3 regions of the Pseudomonas sp. P116 genome follow, and region 2 is predicted to be linked to each of the others. Evidence: predicted binding sites of a transcription regulator. Region 2 holds the regulator's gene; each other region holds the start of a gene.
The links. The regulator FliA, encoded in region 2, starts transcription of late flagellar genes. The targets are predictions, from matches to a motif close to CTAAAGTTTNNNNNNNNNNNGCCGNTAA.
Positions count from the first base shown of each region.

Region 1: motA (flagellar motor stator protein MotA) is a predicted target of FliA. The motif match lies at 2,184-2,211, and genes of this name have one in related genera.
Region 3: ICA15_RS12475 (methyl-accepting chemotaxis protein) is a predicted target of FliA. The motif match lies at 1,790-1,817, and genes of this name have one in related genera.

Region 1 covers NZ_JACVHB010000005.1:207,413-211,634, forward strand. The annotation lists gene motB (flagellar motor protein MotB) at 175-1,260, opposite strand; gene motA (flagellar motor stator protein MotA) at 1,264-2,115, opposite strand; gene ICA15_RS18365 (HDOD domain-containing protein) at 2,282-3,820, shown strand; gene rhdA (rhodanese-like domain-containing protein) at 3,863-4,222, shown strand, end outside.
Region 2 covers NZ_JACVHB010000001.1:750,351-754,572, reverse strand. The annotation lists gene flhF (flagellar biosynthesis protein FlhF) at 1-1,270, shown strand, start outside; gene fleN (flagellar synthesis regulator FleN) at 1,387-2,217, shown strand; gene fliA (RNA polymerase sigma factor FliA) at 2,214-2,954, shown strand; gene ICA15_RS03730 (chemotaxis response regulator CheY) at 3,122-3,493, shown strand; gene ICA15_RS03725 (protein phosphatase CheZ) at 3,516-4,222, shown strand, end outside.
Region 3 covers NZ_JACVHB010000003.1:440,169-444,390, forward strand. The annotation lists gene ICA15_RS12475 (methyl-accepting chemotaxis protein) at 1-1,680, opposite strand, end outside; gene ICA15_RS12480 (LysR substrate-binding domain-containing protein) at 1,868-2,788, opposite strand; gene ICA15_RS12485 (NorM family multidrug efflux MATE transporter) at 2,947-4,222, shown strand, end outside.

The DNA of each region.
Region 1 (4,222 bases), on a different contig from region 2:
GACGTGAAAGACCGAGTCGAACTCAGGTTTTGAACCGCATGAAGATCGGCTCCCTTTCCCCCTCGCCCCCTGGGGGGAGAGGGCTGGGGTGAGGGGGAAAGATCCAACGAACACAGCGAAGCACAAACCGACAGACACAAAAAAGCCGCGATCATCTCGCGGCTTTTTTGTGAATCACTGCTTCGGCGCGGGGGCCGGTGCAGTGGCCGGTGGCGCTGTTGGCGCTGTCGGCACTGGCGCCGCACTCCCCGGCTCAGCCGGTTTGGGCGCGGCGTCGTCGAACAGGTTCAGCCGTTCGCGCAGCTCGTGGGCAGGCACCGGTTGCTGATCCGCCGGCAAGGCGTTCGGGTCGACCGGGGTTGCCGGCGCGGCACCGTTCTGACCTTGTTCGGCCGGCTTCGCAGCGTCGGGGCCTTGCGCACCTTCGATGGCCGCCTGAGCCTTTTTGGTCAGCACCACGATATCGATGCGACGGTTGACCGGGTTGAACGGTTTTTCCTTGTCGAACAGTGCCGACGAAGCGTAACCGACCACCCGCGCCACTTGCGCGTCGGGATAACTGCCCGCGATCAGCGCACGCCGTGCAGCGTTGGCGCGGTTGGCTGAAAGCTCCCAGTTGCCGTAATCGCCGGTACCGATATACGGCTTGGCATCGGTGTGGCCGCTGATGCTGATCTTGTTCGGCACCGCTTTGATGGTGTCGGCCATGGCTAGCAGGATGTCTTCAAAGTACGGCTTCAGGCGCGCAGAACCCGAGTCGAACATCGGCCGGTTCTCGGCGTCCATGATCTGGATGCGCAAGCCGTTCGGCGTGATCTCGAAGAGGATCTGGTCCTTGAATTTCTGCAGTTGCGGGTTCTCGTCGACCTTGTTCTGCAGTTCTTGCAGCAACAGTTCCAGGCGTTCTTTCTCGACCATTTCGGCCATGCCTTCGACTTGCTCGGTGTCGACGGTGACCTTGTCCGGTTGCGGCTGGGACTTCACCTCGGGGTTAAGGGTGTTCTCCGGCGCCAGCGTCGGCGTACCGCCCAGATCGATGATGTATGGCGTGCCGCTTTCGGAGAAGCCGACCGGGTCTTTGAAGTAACCGGCGATAGCAATCTTCTGCTCCGGCGTTGCAGTGGACAGCAGCCACAGCACCAGGAAGAACGCCATCATCGCCGTGGCGAAGTCGGCGAAGGCGATTTTCCATGCCCCGCCGTGGTGCCCGCCGGCTATGCGCTTGACGCGCTTGATGATAATCGGCTGATTATTTTCCATGACTTAGCGACCGCGAACCGCTTGTTCGAGCTCGGCAAAGCTTGGACGGTGGGCCGGGTACAGAACCTTGCGACCGAACTCCACCGCCAGCGATGGCGGCATGCCGGAAGCGGAAGCCACCAGCGAAGCTTTAATGGCTTCATACACGTTCAGCTCTTCCTTGGCATCGTGGGCCAGGGAATGCGCCAACGGACCGAAGAAGCCGTAGGCGGCGAGAATACCGAAGAAGGTACCGACCAGTGCCGCACCAACGTGCAGGCCGATGGATTTCTGATCGCCTTCACCCAGGGAGGCCATGGTCACCACGATACCGAGTACCGCCGCAACGATACCGAAACCCGGCATGGCGTCGGCAATGCCGTTCACCGCGTGGGATGGGTGCTCGAGGTCTTCCTTGAGGCTGTACAGCTCCATGTCGAACAGGCCTTCCAGCTCGTGCGGAGCCATGTTGCCGGAGGACATGATGCGCAGGTAGTCGCAGATAAACGCGGTCATGCGTTCATCTTTAAGCACCGCCGGGTACTTGGCGAAGATCGGGCTCGCGGCGGCATCTTCGATGTCGCCCTCGATGGCCATCATGCCTTCGCGGCGGCTCTTGTTGAGGATCTCGTAGATCAGCCCCAGCACTTCCAGATAGAAAGTGTGGGTGAAGCGCGAACTGAACATGCTCAGGGATTTCTTGAGCACGTGCATCGTCATGTAGCTGGGGTTCGCCTGGAGAAAAGCGCCCAGTGCAGCACCGCCGATGATCAACACCTCGAAAGGCTGGATCAGGGCGGCAATTTTGCCGTGGGAGAGCACGTATCCGCCGAGCACGCTCGCGAATACGACGATGATGCCGATAATTTTAGCCATAGGTAGAAAGTACTTATTTAAGTCGGGTTCAAGGTCATATTCGGAAGTTAAAAAATCTCTTCTTCTACTTATCGGCAAAACTGCGCCAGACTATAGCCAGTTCAGGCGAAAAGCCAATTTAGCCCATGCCGGGCGCGTCTACAGTCAGTGAAGATCTTGTCCAGACATGGCTAATGAAACGAACGTCCCACACGCACAACCGACCACACTCGACGGCTGGGTAAAACTGCTCGACAGCGTTCTACTGCCCGTACCGCAGGAGGCGCACGACAAGGTCTGCCGCGCGATCCGCGACAATCGCAGCTCGCTTCGCGACATCGCCGACCTGATGCAAGACAGCCCGGCGCTGGCCTTGAGCATCATCCGTGAGGCCAATCGTCACACCCACGGCAACATGGCCACGCCGGCAGAAAATCTCGAAGTGGCGATCAATCGCCTCGGCCTCGCCCGCACCGAAGAATTGCTCGCGCGCCTGCCCGCCGTTCCGCAGATGCAGATCCCCAAGGCCCTGCGCCAACTGCAAATGATCAGCCAGCACGCCACGCAACAGGCCAACGGTTTTTTTGCCAGTCGCCTGGCGCGGCTGTGGCAGGACATTCATTGGGGTAGCCTGTTGTTCCTCTCGCCGCTGTGGCCGCTGGCGCTGACTTACCCGCAATTGCTTGAAGAGTGGGAGCTGCGGGTGATCCACAAGGGCGAATCGGCACGCACCGTCGAGAAGCAATTGTTTGGCGTGCGTCTGCTGGCAATCGCGCAAGCACTGGTGGCCGTCTGGCACCTGCCAATCTGGGTGCAACAGGGCTATAAACTGTTGCTCAGCGAGCACCGAGAACTGGTCAAAGTGTTGCGCATCGCCCGCGACAGCGAGCATCCGCTGCGCCAGCAAAACCGACTCGATGAGGACCCGACCCTGCGCCGATGGCTCAATCAGCCAGCCAATACCGTGTTGCTGGCCAACGGCCTGGCGCTGTCGGCGCAGCAGGCGTGGGACAGCCCGCACAGCGAGCGCTGGCAGTACCTGACCAGTCTTTATCTACAGATTTCGATGGACGAGGTGCAACAACAGCTGCACCAGCAAGCCGCCAACAGTGCGCGTCAGCATGCGATGCCTGACCTGTGGCACCCGGCCGTGTCGTTGCTGTGGCCGTGGGGTACGCGTCGCCTGCCCGCTGGCATGCTGCCTGCGGCGGCGCCCAATGCCGAAGATTTGACCCAGTGGCGCCGGCAATGCGCCGAACTGCTGGCCGAGCCGAGTCGCTTCACCAATGCCATGAGCCTGACCGTCGCCGCCCGCGACGCGCTGGTGGCCAGCGGCATGCGGCGGGTGATGATCCTGATGGCTGATCGCACGCAGTCGAACTTGCGCGTGCATCAAACCGTTGGCCTGCCGAAAGAAGCTGCGGCGCTGAATTTCGTCGTCAGCCAGAGCAAGGTCCTGCAACGACTGCTCGCGCAGCAGGCACAGGTGCGGATCAATCCAGAGAACAACGCGCAATTCTCCGCGTTGTTGCCGGCGGGTCTGCGCACGTTGTTCCGTGGCGAGCATCTGTTCCTGCGTTCACTGGTCAATAACGGTCGGGTGATCATGATCGTCGTCGCCGATCAGGGCGGCGGGCCGTTCGCCGATATCACCGTGCAAGCCTTTGGCAAAACCGCGCAGTGCATCGAAAAAGCCCTGCACAGCTTTAGCAGCCGTGGCCGATGAGGCTGCGCTACAATCCCCCCCTTTGTGCTCTGGAGACCTCACATGTCTGACTTCTCTGGCTTGCCGCTCGTTATCGAACCGAGCGACCTGCTCTCTCGCCTCGATGCCAGCGAACTCATCCTGGTGGACCTGACCAGTCCCGCCCGCTATGCCGAAGGTCATCTGCCCGGCGCACGCTTTGTCGATCCGAAACGCACCCAGCTCGGCCAACCGCCAGCACCGGGCCTGATGCCGGCGAAAGCCGATCTGGAAGCGTTGTTCGGTGAGCTGGGGCACCGCAAGGACGCGGTCTACGTGGTCTACGACGACGAGGGCGGTGGCTGGGCCGGGCGCTTCATCTGGCTGCTCGACGTGATCGGTCACGACAAGTATCACTATATAGATGGCGGTCTGCCGGCGTGG
Region 2 (4,222 bases):
TGATGCCGCCATCATTGGCAACCGCCGCATTGCCGGCGGCGTCGAACTGACGGCGGCGCTGGATTACAAGTTGTCGGCGCTGGCGCCACGGGTTCCGAACATGGAACTCGAAGACGAGCTGCGCAAGACCCAGTCGCGCATCGTCACCGCCCAGGCCGAATTGAGCCTGCGTGGCGAAGCCGACGGCGACACCAATCGCCAGCTGTTCGCCGGTTTGCCAATGACGGCCGGCCTGCCGCTGACCGCTGCCGAACCGTTGAGCGAGCCGACTTATGCGGCCCCGGCGCGTCCGGCCCCGGCACCTGCGCAATCGTCCGGCGGGATTGATCCGCGCGCACTGGACTCGATGCGTTTTGAATTGAATAGCCTGCGCGAGCTGATGGAAGTTCAGCTTGGCACCCTCGCCTGGAATCAGCTGCAAGGCAGCCGCCCAGCGCAAGCCAACCTGTATCGCCGTCTGCAACGGATTGGCCTGTCCGGCCCGTTGTCGCGCGACCTGCTGGCGATGATCACGGATATCGAAGAACCGCGTCAGGCCTGGCGCATGCTGCTGGCGCACCTGGCGCGGATGATTGCCGTACCGGAAGTCGAGCCGCTGGAAGAGGGCGGTGTGATTGCCATGGTCGGCCCTGCCGGCATGGGCAAGACCACCACGCTGGCCAAGCTTGCTGCCCGTTACGTGCTCAAGTACGGCGCGCAGAATGTCGCGCTGGTGAGCATGGACAGCTTCCGCATCGGCGCGCAGGAACAACTGAAGACCCTGGGCCGGATTCTCAACGTGCCGGTAACGCACGTCGATCCGGGTCAGTCGCTGGTGCAGGCCCTGGACCCGCTGCTGCGCAAACGCGTGGTGCTGATCGATACCGCCGGCCTGCAGGCCAGCGATCCGGCACTGCGTATGCAGCTCGAGAGCCTGGCCGGGCGTGGCATCCGTTCAAAAAATTATCTCGTGCTGGCAACCACCAGCCAGAAACAGGTTCTAACCGCCGCTTATCACAGTTACAAGCGTTGCGGGCTCGCCGGGTGCATCCTGACTAAACTGGATGAAACGGCCAGCCTCGGCGAAGTGTTGAGCCTGGCGATCAGTCATGAATTGCCGGTCGCGTATCTGACCGATGGCCCACGGATTCCGGATGATTTGCATCTGCCGCGCCGTCATCAACTGGTCAGCCGCGCCGTCAGCGTGCAAATGCAGGAAGAACCCAGCGAAGAAGCCATGGCTGACATGTTCGCTGATATCTATCACAGCCCGACCAAGCAGGTAGGCTGAGGTAATCATGAACCGTTTTTGTACCTACATCGATGGTCTGCCATGCATTGTTCCGTTTGTGAACGCGCAGCCAGTAATGTGGCCTCCGTCTATGCAAGACAAGGTAAAGAAATAACATGGGCAGCATGCATCCCGTACAGGTGATCGCGGTGACCGGCGGCAAAGGTGGCGTCGGCAAGACTAACGTGTCAGTGAACTTGTCTCTGGCGCTGGCAGAGCTTGGCCGTCGGGTCATGCTGCTGGACGCCGATCTGGGGCTGGCGAACGTCGACGTTCTGTTGGGCCTGACGCCCAAACGCACCTTGGCCGACGTGATCGAAGGCCGCTGCGAGTTGCGCGACGTGCTGTTGCAAGGCCCGGGCGGAATTCGCATCGTGCCTGCCGCATCGGGCACTCAGAGCATGGTGCATCTGAGCCCGGCTCAGCATGCCGGTCTGATTCAGGCGTTCAGCGACATCGGCGACAATCTCGACGTACTGGTGATCGACACCGCTGCGGGTATTGGTGACTCGGTAGTCAGTTTCGTACGCGCCGCGCAAGAAGTGTTGCTGGTGGTTTGCGACGAGCCGACTTCGATCACTGACGCTTACGCGCTGATCAAGTTGCTCAACCGCGATTACGGCATGAACCGCTTCCGCGTCCTCGCCAACATGGCGCAGAGCCCGCAGGAAGGGCGCAACCTGTTCGCCAAGTTGACCAAGGTCACGGATCGCTTCCTTGACGTAGCCCTACAATACGTCGGCGCCGTGCCTTACGACGAAAGCGTGCGCAAGGCCGTGCAGAAACAACGTGCGGTCTATGAAGCCTTTCCGCGCTCCAAGTGCGCCCTGGCGTTCAAGGCAATTGCACAGAAGGTCGATACCTGGCCGCTGCCTGCCAACCCGCGCGGCCACCTTGAATTCTTCGTCGAGCGCCTCGTGCAGCAAACGGCAGGGCCTGTCATATGACCGCAAGCGGTATGAACTACTACAAGAAGTCGGCACGTGATGCGCAGTACGAGTTGATCGAGCGTTACGCGCCACTGGTCAAACGCATTGCCTATCACTTGCTGGCACGGTTGCCGGCGAGTGTGCAGGTCGAAGACCTGATCCAGGCCGGGATGATCGGCCTGCTCGAAGTCTCGACCAAATATGACGCCAGCAAAGGCGCCAGTTTCGAAACGTACGCGGGCATTCGAATCCGCGGCGCGATGCTCGACGAAGTGCGCAAAGGGGACTGGGCGCCACGCTCGGTTCACCGCAATACCCGTATGGTCAGCGACGCAATTCGCTCGATTGAAGCTAAAACCGGCCGTGATGCTAAAGATCACGAAGTTGCGGCCGAACTCCAATTGAGTCTCGATGATTATTACGGGATTTTGAATGACACCTTGGGCAGCCGCCTGTTCAGTTTCGACGACCTGTTGCAGGACGGCGAACACGAAGGGCTGCACGAGGATGGCGCGAGTGCTCATCTTGAGCCGTCACGCGATCTGGAAGATGAACGCTTCCAGGCAGCGCTGGCGGACGCGATTGCCAATTTGCCGGAGCGTGAGCGACTGGTGTTGGCGCTGTACTACGACGAAGAGCTGAACCTCAAGGAGATCGGTGAAGTCCTTGGCGTCAGTGAATCGCGGGTCAGCCAGTTACACAGCCAGTGCGCGGCCCGTTTGCGGGGGCGTTTGGGGGAGTGGCGAGCGCGCTGAAGGCAGTGTGGGGACACTGCGAACGAGGCTGGTGCGGTGATGAACGGCACCGGTCTTGCTCTGTTGTGCTCCAGACAGTCTTTGAGTGTTACGCCGGATTGAATGAAATGGCGCGTCCAGGTGCTGGGCGCGTTTAAGACTGCTTGGAGGTCGAATTGGACAAGAACATGAAAATCCTCATCGTTGATGACTTCTCAACGATGCGGCGGATCATCAAGAACCTGCTGCGCGATCTGGGGTTCACCAACACCGTCGAGGCTGACGATGGCATTACCGCCATTCCGGTTCTCAACAGCGGCAGCATCGACTTTCTGGTAACGGACTGGAACATGCCGGGCATGACCGGTATCGACCTGCTGCGTCACGTGCGCGCCGATGAAAAACTCAAGCACCTGCCAGTGCTGATGGTGACCGCTGAAGCCAAGCGCGAACAGATCATTGAAGCAGCCCAGGCCGGTGTAAACGGCTATGTGGTGAAACCCTTCACGGCCCAGGCGTTGAAAGACAAAATCGAGAAGATTTTCGAACGCATCGGTTGAGAAACTGCGCCACGGGGGAGCTATGGACCACAACGAATCTTCACAGGGCGATTTTGAATCGACCCTGAAAAAACATGCGGTCGAACTGGTCGAAAGCCTTGAAAAGGGCAGGTTCGGCGACGCTGTGCAATTGATCCATGAGCTCAATCAGACCCGTGACCGTGGCCTGTACCAGGAAGTTGGCAAGCTCACACGTGAACTGCACAGTGCGATCGTCAATTTCCAGATTGATCCGAACATGCCGCAGGCCGAGGAAGTGTCGCAAATTACCGACGCCACCGAACGCCTGGGCTATGTGGTCAAGCTGACGGAAGCCGCGGCCAACCGCACCATGGATCTGGTGGAAAACGCCACGCCGGTGGTCAATGGTCTGGCTGAGGAAGCCCAGGCCTTGAGTACCGATTGGGGTCGTTTCATGCGTCGTGAAGTCGGGGCTGAAGAGTTCCGTGAACTGGCGCGCCGGGTCGACGGTTTTCTGTCACGCAGCACCACGGGCAACCGTGCGGTGTCGAGCAATCTGAACGACATCCTGCTGGCTCAGGATTATCAGGACCTCACCGGTCAGGTGATCAAGCGTGTGACCCAACTGGTCACCGAAGTCGAAAGCAATTTGCTCAAACTCGTGCTCATGGCCAGTCAGGTGGACCGCTTTGCGGGCATCGAACATGACCGTGCGGCGATGCTCGCTGAAAAAGATCCACAAAAACATCTCTCGCAGGGTGAAGGTCC
Region 3 (4,222 bases), on a different contig from region 2:
GATCGCGTTGCCGGTTTCCTGCTGGATGCTGTGAATCATGCTGGAAATTTCATCCGTCGCCTGACGGGTGCGCGAGGCCAGGCTGCGCACTTCATCAGCCACCACGGCGAAGCCGCGACCTTGTTCACCGGCACGGGCCGCTTCAATCGCAGCGTTGAGTGCCAGCAGGTTGGTCTGTTCGGCAATCGAGGTAATCACGCCAACGATGCCGCCAATTTCCTGGGAGCGCTGGCCGAGTGTATTGATCACTGTCGCGGTACTGTTCAGGGCGCCGGCAATTTGCTCCAGAGAAGAAGAAGCTTCTTCCATCGAGCTGCGTCCGATCTGCGTCTGCTGAGCATTTTCCTGCGCCAGGCGCTGGGTCGCCCCCATGTTGTCGGCGATGTCCAGCGACGTCGCGCTGAACTCTTCAACCGCGCCGGCCATGCTGGTGATTTCGCCGGACTGCTGCTCCATGCCTTCGTACGCGCCGCCGGACAAACCGGACAGCGCCTGGGCACGACTGTTGACCTCTTCCGAGGCGCGGCGGATGTGCTCGACCATGGTCGACAGTGCCTGGCTCATCTGATTGAAAGCGCGAGACAGCTGACCGATTTCATCGTTACTCGACACGTTCAGACGCACGCTCAGATCACCCGCACCCAAGGCCTCGGCCTGACGTACCAGGTCACCCAACGGCGCCAATTTGCTGCGCAGCAACCAAACCACAGAGCCAACCGCCAGCAACATCGCCAGCAAACTGCCAATGGCCAATTGCGTGCCTACACTCCAGGTCACTGCACGAATCTCGGTTTTCGGCATGCTCGCCACTACCGCCCACGGCCCGCCGTCGAAGGGCACCGAAACGCTGTAGAAGTCTTCAGACTTGTCGCTCCAGAAATGGCCTTTGCCCGGCGTTTTGGACATGCCGCCGATCACCGGGATCGCTTGATCCAGGGCTTGCACACCTGCTGGCGCAACCAGCCATTTGTTCTGTTCATCCAGCAGGGCCAACGAACCGGTCTGACCGATGCGGAAGCGCTTGAGGTTGTCGAACTGCGCGTTCTGCGCGTCGGTGTAATCGAAACCGACGAACAGCACCGCAATCACCTTGCCGCTGCCATCGCGCACCGGGGTGTACTGGGTCATGTAAGAACGATCAAAGAGCAACGCCCGGCCGACGTAGCTTTGCCCCGCCATCAGCTTCGCATAGGCCGGATGCGCATGATCGAGCAAGGTGCCGATGGCGCGGCTGCCATCCTGTTTGGTCAGGGAGGTGCTGACCCGCACGAAGTCTTCGCCGCTGCGCACAAACAGTGTGGCAACGCCCGCGGTCATTTGTGTGAACTCGTCGACTTCCATGAAGTTGTTGTTCAACACTTCGCTGCCCAGGTGCAGACCCGGGGTCTGGGTACCGGCAACCGTTACCGGCTCACTCGGGTGAATGCTCAAACCGGCGATGAAGCGTTTCTCGAACAACCCGCTCAAGCGCTGAGTGCTTTCACGCAACGTGCCGTGGAAGGTGCTCAATTGGTCGGCCAGCAGCCGCGCCTCACTGGCCAAATGCTCTTCACGGGTGGCGAGGTTGGCAGTATCGAGCGAACGCAGAGCAAAAACTGTACTGCCGCTGATGACAATCGCCAGTATCACAGCGAGCGCGAGGCCCAGCTGCGAGGCGATCCGAGCGCGAGGTTGAGACATGGACAGCTCCTGGCCGAGCTACCGGATCCTCCTTGATCGCAGCCATGCTCGGAAATTTTTTAATAATGGGGGTGAATCGTGAAACCGGCACGACAGTTCCACCTGCTCGTAGTCGGCGGTAAAACCGAATACTTGAGCGAAAAGCGGGGTTATGGCACAAGGCCGGCATTGTGACGGCTCTAACGTTTCAGCTCAAGCGCGCGACTGCCGGCAGTTCCATGGCGCGGACCTCGCCTTGCAGGAAGTCGCTGAGACGACGCAAACGTTCACCTCCCGGACGGGTTTTGGGCCACACCAGGTAGTAATTCAGGCCGCTGGCGACAGCCGTCGGCCACGGCAGGCTCAAGCGGCCTTGCGCCACATCTTCGGCCACCATCAACAAATCGCCCATCGACACGCCGTAACCGCGCGCTGCGGCGATCATCCCCAACTCCAGCGTATCGAACACCTGTCCGCCCTTGAGCGACACCTGGTCGGCCAAACCCATGTGCTCCAGCCAACTGCGCCAATCGCGGCGATCCGGGGTCGGATGGAGCAACTCGGCAGCAGCCAGTCGGGCCACGTCCCAAGGTTGATCGTGCAGCAGGTTTGGCGCGCCAACGGGGATCAGTTCTTCGGGAAACAACAGGCTGGTCTCCCAGTCCGGCGGGAAATGGCCGTCGCTGAGCAACACCGCGCAATCGAACGGCTCATCGTTAAAGTCCACCGAGTCGACGTCCATCCACGCACTGGTCAACTGCACTTCGTTACCCGGCTGCAAATGCCGGAAGCGGCTCAGGCGCGCCAGCAACCAGCGCATGGTCAGGGTCGACGGCGCCTTCATGCGCAGGATGTCGTCCTCGGCGCGCAAGGTGTTGCAGGCGCGCTCCAGCGCTGTGAAGCCTTCGCGAATGCCCGGCAACAGCAGGCGCGCCGCTTCGGTTAGTTGCAAATTGCGTCCGCTGCGATGAAACAGTCGACAGGCGAAATGATCCTCAAGCGTTCGAATGTGCCGACTCACCGCACTCTGGGTGATCGACAGCTCTTCGGCTGCGCGAGTGAATGAGCTATCCCTCGCCGCCGCTTCAAATGCGCGCAGGGCATACAACGGAGGAAGTCGACGGGACATGCATAAAGCTCCTGTAGCGGGATGCGGCCAACTTAACAGAATCTTTTCAGGATGAGTTTTAATCATGCCACCCATCCTTTTTATCCCTTTGTGCAATCCCTTCCAAGCGCCGAGAATCGACGCTCTCTTGTTCCCTCTATTAATGACGGGTGATGACCATGCAACATCCTGTGCGTACAGAACTCTGGGCCATTCTGCGGCTGGCGGGGCCGTTGATTGCCTCACAGTTGGCGCACATGTTGATGGTGCTGACCGACACTTTGATGATGGCGCGCCTGAGCCCCGAAGCGCTGGCCGGCGGTGGCCTTGGCGCGGCTACTTACTCGTTCGTGTCGATTTTCTGCATTGGCGTGATTGCGGCGGTCGGCACACTGGTTGCGATCCGCAAGGGCGCCGGCGACATCATTGGCGCCGCACGCCTGACCCAGGCCGGGTTGTGGCTGGCGTGGCTGATGGCGCTCGCCGCAGGGCTGCTGTTGTGGAATCTGAAACCGGTGTTGCTGCTGTTCGGCCAGACTGAAACCAACGTCAATGCCGCCGGGCAATTCCTGATTGCCCTGCCGTTCGCCCTGCCCGGCTACCTGAGCTTCATGGCCCTGCGCGGCTTCACCAGTGCCATCGGCCGGGCGACGCCGGTCATGGTCATCAGCCTGATCGGCACCGTGGCCAACTTCCTGCTCAATTACGCGCTGATCACCGGCATGTTCGGCCTGCCGAAACTGGGCTTGATGGGCATCGGCCTGGTCACGGCGATCGTTGCCAACTGCATGGCGCTGGCCTTGGCCTGGCATATTCATCGGCATCCGGCGTACGACGCTTATCCGTTGCGCGCAGGGCTGTCGCGGCCTAATCGGCAATACCTCAAGGAGCTGTGGCGCCTCGGTCTGCCGATTGGCGGCACCTACGCGGTGGAAGTCGGGTTGTTCGCCTTCGCCGCGCTGTGCATGGGCACCATGGGCAGTACGCAACTGGGCGCCCATCAGATTGCTTTGCAGATCGTGTCGGTGGCATTCATGGTGCCGGCGGGGATGTCGTACGCCATCACCATGCGTGTCGGTCAGCATTACGGCGCTGGGCAATTGGTCGATGCGCGAATGTCCGGGCGAGTCGGGATCGTCTTCGGCGCAGTGGCGATGTTGGGTTTTGCGATGGTGTTCTGGCTGCTGCCGAATCAGTTGATCGGTTTGTTTCTCGACCATAACGATCCGGCATTTGCCGAGGTGATCCAACTGGCGGTGAGCCTGCTGGCGGTAGCGGCGTGGTTCGAGCTGTTCGACGGTACGCAGACGATTGCCATGGGCTGCATTCGTGGGCTCAAGGATGCGAAGACCACGTTCCTGGTCGGACTCGGCTGCTATTGGCTGATCGGTGCGCCGGCGGCGTGGTGGATGGCGTTCCACCTGAACTGGGGGCCGACAGGTGTCTGGTGGGGTT